Regions from separate parts of the Halomonas sp. 3F2F genome, predicted to be linked through region 2. Evidence: riboswitches for the same ligand, from Rfam matches in the RefSeq annotation. Region 2 holds a riboswitch; the other holds the start of a gene.
What was found. A riboswitch is a leader RNA that binds a small molecule or an ion and turns the genes downstream of it on or off. The one in region 2 is predicted to bind cobalamin.
Positions count from the first base shown of each region.

Region 1 (2,395 bases), on a different contig from region 2:
AAAAAGCCAGTCGTTAAAAGGCTGAGTGTTAAAAAGCGAAGTAGTAAGCCAGTTCTTAGTAGTAACTTCATTATAATTAGACCCGTTGAGGCGTAATTAGCGGCGCATCACCCAAGGAGCCAGGAACAATCCGAGCGTCGAGGTGACTGGTGCGCAGCAGCACGTATCATTCTGACAGGTTGAAGTCAGCTAGCTTGTCGGCAAGGGTTTCCAGCGCAAAGATTGAGCGAACTGATGGATCCATTGCGTGGGCATCAATTTCAATGATGCGATCATTCTCCACGGCTTCAGTGATACTGGTGACGGGGTCGGTGAAGAGGAATTCGCGTTTAAGCGCAATATCGTCGGCTGGAAACCGGCGTCGCTCCATTTTGGCCGCAACAATAAAGGTAGGGTTGCTGCGGACGATGGTTTCCCAGCCAACGGTGGGCCATTCTTCCTCAGAGGTCACTACATTGCGAATACCCAGCGTAGACATCATCCAGCCCGGTACGCTGTTGATGCCTGCTACATAAGGGTCAATGCTGAGATCGGCAGAGGAGTACCAGAAGACACCGCTAAGGTCATCGGGTAAATCGAGTTGTTCGGCCTTCGCCACGGAAGCTGCTTCACGTGTACGAAGGTCAGCGATGACCTCTTCACCGCGTTCGGTGACGTCAAAGATATACGCTAGCGTGGCAATGCTCTCGTAGAGCGTTTCGGTATCGAAAAGGGCGGTGCGGGTGCCATCGATGCTTTGGCTATTTTGTTTACCTACGCAGTCGGTGGGTAGGGTCCAGACAGGGACACCCGCGTCATCAAACATGTCGGTAGTGCCTACCATGCCCGCGGGGCCGATCATCCATTCATAGGCTGAGACCACTAAATCAGGCTGTTGGGCGATAACACTTTCATAGCTGGGGGCGTTGTCTGAAAGCCGCTTAACGTCGGCATCTATCTCGCTAAACTCTTCCAGTACCGGGCTTATCCATAGGGCGGTGCCAGCGACGTTATCGGCAAGACCCAGTAGGTAGAGCATTTCTGTGGGGGCTTGGCCAATACTCACTACGCTTTCTGGCGTTTGTTCTAGAGTAATCTCGTGTCCGCAACTGGTGAGCGTGAGGGGGTAATCGGTAGCGGCGTGAGCCGTCTGCCCAAGGCTTACAACACTGGCAGCCACCGCCGTGGTCAATCTCAACATCATGTACACTCCCGTGCATGATGAGCGATGCGTACAGCCAGAAAAAATATCTGGCCGAACTGTCTCGCTCGATTAATTAACATGGTCGGCAGGTCTCCTGACTGACGGGTCATGGCTAGCTCGCCTTCCCAGACAATACGTCCAGTGGCTCATTGAGCATCGCTAACCGCCTACAGTTGCGGGGGCAGTTCCGTTTCGCGGCTAAGCCGCAGCGGATTCTCTATTAAGTTCCGTGAGGAACACCGACGGCAGCTATTCTAGGTGGCGGGTAAAGGTAGAACAACAAAAAGCCCGATCTTTCGGCTAAATTTGACATTAAATCCATTTTTTTCATTACGATAAGACAAACCAAATCTTCTGTGGCTTGGTATTCTTAAATGTCATATCAATTTGGCCTAGTGTCGAAATTAGGCCTGTCTTACCGTGTACTAATAGGGACTGTCTTCTAGGGAATGCTTGGCACTAAGCTGGCTTCAAAGCCGCGCCTTCCTCTATACTGCAACGTTTTATTTCATCGCTTCCTTATGAATGGTTTTATCATTACTTACCAAGTCATCATGAATCAAGTTCAAGCTTCGGGGATGCTCTGCATGGGAGGTTCGGTTGAGTGACTTTCCCTTTGTAGGTGTTGTCGGCCAGGAAGCGCTGAAAACCGCCTTGCTGCTGAATGCGATTAATCCGCGCATTGGCGGTGTGCTGATCAGCGGCCCTCGGGGCAGTGCGAAATCCACCCTGGCGCGGGCACTGGCGGCGGTTTTGCCTAACGACACCAATGGCAAAAAGCCACCCTTTGTCACCTTACCCCTCGGTGCCAGCGAAGACCGGCTCGTGGGAAGTCTTGATTTGCAAAAGGTGCTAGCCGAGCAGCAAGCCACTTTTCATGAAGGGCTCCTCGCCAAAGCCCATGGCGGGGTGATGTATGTCGATGAAGTTAATCTGCTGCCGGATATACTGGTTGACCTGCTGCTAGACGTGGCCGCTAGCGGGGTCAATATCGTTGAGCGTGATGGCATCAGCCACTCACACTCGGCGCGTTTTAGTTTGATTGGCACCATGAACCCTGATGAGGGCGAGCTGCGTCCGCAACTGCTCGACCGTTTTGGGCTCTGTATTGAACAGGCTGACCGCGTCAGCGTTAAACAGCGCATTGCTATTGTTCAGCAGCGCGAAGCCTTCGACCGCGACCCTGAGGCTTACATACAACAGTTTGCGGTA
Region 1 covers NZ_JABUZE010000099.1:3,883-6,277, forward strand. Annotated here, with positions in the region: gene INT21_RS11440 (pseudoazurin) at 1-71, opposite strand, end outside; gene INT21_RS11445 (ABC transporter substrate-binding protein) at 167-1,183, opposite strand; cobalamin riboswitch at 1,251-1,442, opposite strand; gene INT21_RS11450 (AAA family ATPase) at 1,784-2,395, shown strand, end outside.
Region 1: another riboswitch for cobalamin. It lies ahead of INT21_RS11445 (ABC transporter substrate-binding protein); the one in region 2 lies ahead of INT21_RS01395 (TonB-dependent receptor domain-containing protein).

Region 2 (2,395 bases):
TGGCTATGCCTTGCTGCCGTTGGTGCTGCTTGGCGCGGTGTCCCCTGCATGGTTTGCCTGGGGATTGATTATCATCGTGTGGGTAGCAATCGCCAGAAGGGCACTGCTGCGGCTATTTAACGGCATCAATGGCGATATGGTAGGTGCCACCATTGAAGGAGGAGAGCTTTGGCTACTGGTCTTAATGTGGAGTTGGTGGCAGTTCGCCACGGTATCACCGCCTGGAATTTAGAGCGCCGCTACCAGGGGCAGCGCGATATTCCGCTGCTATTTCCTGATGCAGAAGCGGGGCTGCTGGCACTGCGTGACGCATTGGCAGAAGAGTGCTTTGACGCTGTTTATTCAAGCGATTTAAACCGCTGTCAGCAAACCCTTGAGTGGTCGCAGGCGGCAAAGCCGGATGTGCCGCTGTATCTAGAACCACGATTACGGGAGCTGGATTTTGGTGACTACGAAGGCAAAGTTTACGATGAACTAAAAGATTTACCCCATTATCGCGCTTGGATTGACAGCGTGGGTGAGCTGCAAATTCCAGGCGGCGAATCTTCTGGCCAGCTACGTGAGCGTTTAAATGCTTGGCTTGAAGAGGTGGCGGCGCACGCCCGCGAACATCATTATCAAAAAGTGCTGGTTGTTACCCACGGCGGGGTAATACGCGAGTTGCGGCGTCGTTTCGAAACCATTGGCTTTTGGGAAGGCATCGTTCATCAAGCACAAGGACGGCGTTGGAAACTGACGTATCTAAAACGTGAAGATGGCAAAGGAGAGTGGCAATGCAGCTGTTCATCGGCGGTGCCTGCGCAGGTAAGCGCGATGTTGTAAAAGCACGCTTTCCCAGCGCTGTTTGGTGGCGGCTTTCTCCAGGGCAGCGTTTACACGAAGCGACCCACATCATGCAGCCTAATGTGCCGCTCGTTCTGTACGGTGTGTTTGAGTGGTTAGCGGCAGTGCTGCACTCGGACATGAGCAGCGATGCGTCGCGTGCTCAGTGGCGGGGAGATCTGGAAAGCTTGGCCACTGCCGCACAAACCCATGGCGTGACGCTGGTGGTCATTATGAATGAGTTAGGGCGGGGAATCGTCCCCATAGCCCGAGACCAGCGTCGCCTGCGCGATTTAAGCGGCTGGTTTAGCCAAGACGCTGCCGCCCAATCCGAGCAGGTCTGGCATGTACGGCATGGACTCGTGCAGGCGCTTAAAGCCTAATCGGTTAAATTGACCAGCCCCTAACAAGTTGCTAGTTTACGCGCACTCTCAGGTGCTGATGGCCATTATCGCCATCAGTTAAACGGGAAGTTGGTGAATACTTACGTGAATCCAACGCTGCCCCCGCAACGGTGATCGAGATAAGAACGGCTAAAGATGCCACTGTGCTAACGCATGGGAAGGTGGTCGTTCGGAAAGGCATGATGCTGTTATCCGCTTTTCGCTCGTCAGCCCGGAGACCGGCCTAAGAGGCATGGTTCTAAAGAACCACAACATGCCGAGACGCGGAGGGCGTGCTCAGGGTGATATCGCTAGCTTAGGCTGCCGATCCCCCCATCATCCCTCTGCTCGGTCAAAAAAATACGCTGTGCGGGTGAGCACAGTGAGCAAGGGATCTCCTCATGTCTTACCGTTTTCATTCCACCGCCACGCTGGCGGCGTTTGCGATGGCCGCATTGCCCATGGCCGTTCAAGCCCAATCTAACGCACAGCCTGCTGCGAATACATTAAACCCCGTTGTTGTTACCGCCGCACTTGCTCCACGTACTGCCAATGAAAGCCTGTCCTCGGTTACCGTGCTGGACGAAGCAACGTTACGCCGCCAAGATCCGGTAAGCATTACCGACCTGTTGCGCGGCCAGCCCGGGGTGGATGTTTCCACGAACGGCAGCTTTGGTAAAAACAGCAGCGTTTTTATTCGCGGCAGCGGTAGCGGCCAAAATGTCCTGTTGATTGACGGGATTCGTCTTCGTTCTGCCACCAGTGGTGGGGCTGCCTGGCAGCATCTGGAGCCGCGCATGTTTGATCGCGCCGAAATTGTGCGTGGTCCGCGTGGCAGCCTATATGGTGCCGATGCGATTGGCGGCGTTATTCAGTTGTTTACCCCCCAAGGCGAAGAAGAGGGTCCGCAACCGCGTATTTCTGTCGGTGGTGGTTCGTTTAATACCCAGCGCCTGAGTACCGGTATTAGCGGCAAAGAGGGCGGCACCCGCTATAGCTTTTCCGCTAGCCACTTCACCACGGATGGTCAACCGATTCGACGCGATGGCGACGATAAGGGCTATGACAACACCACGGCGTTAGCGCGGGTGTCCCACACCTTTGAAAGTGGTGCAGAAGCGGGCGTGTTGGCGCTTCGTGCCCGTGGTCATAACGAATACGATGGCGGTGAAAACGATTTCGTTCAGCAG
Region 2 covers NZ_JABUZE010000016.1:9,325-11,719, forward strand. Annotated here, with positions in the region: gene cobS (adenosylcobinamide-GDP ribazoletransferase) at 1-232, shown strand, start outside; gene INT21_RS01385 (histidine phosphatase family protein) at 169-822, shown strand; gene INT21_RS01390 (bifunctional adenosylcobinamide kinase/adenosylcobinamide-phosphate guanylyltransferase) at 774-1,205, shown strand; cobalamin riboswitch at 1,239-1,467, shown strand; gene INT21_RS01395 (TonB-dependent receptor domain-containing protein) at 1,607-2,395, shown strand, end outside.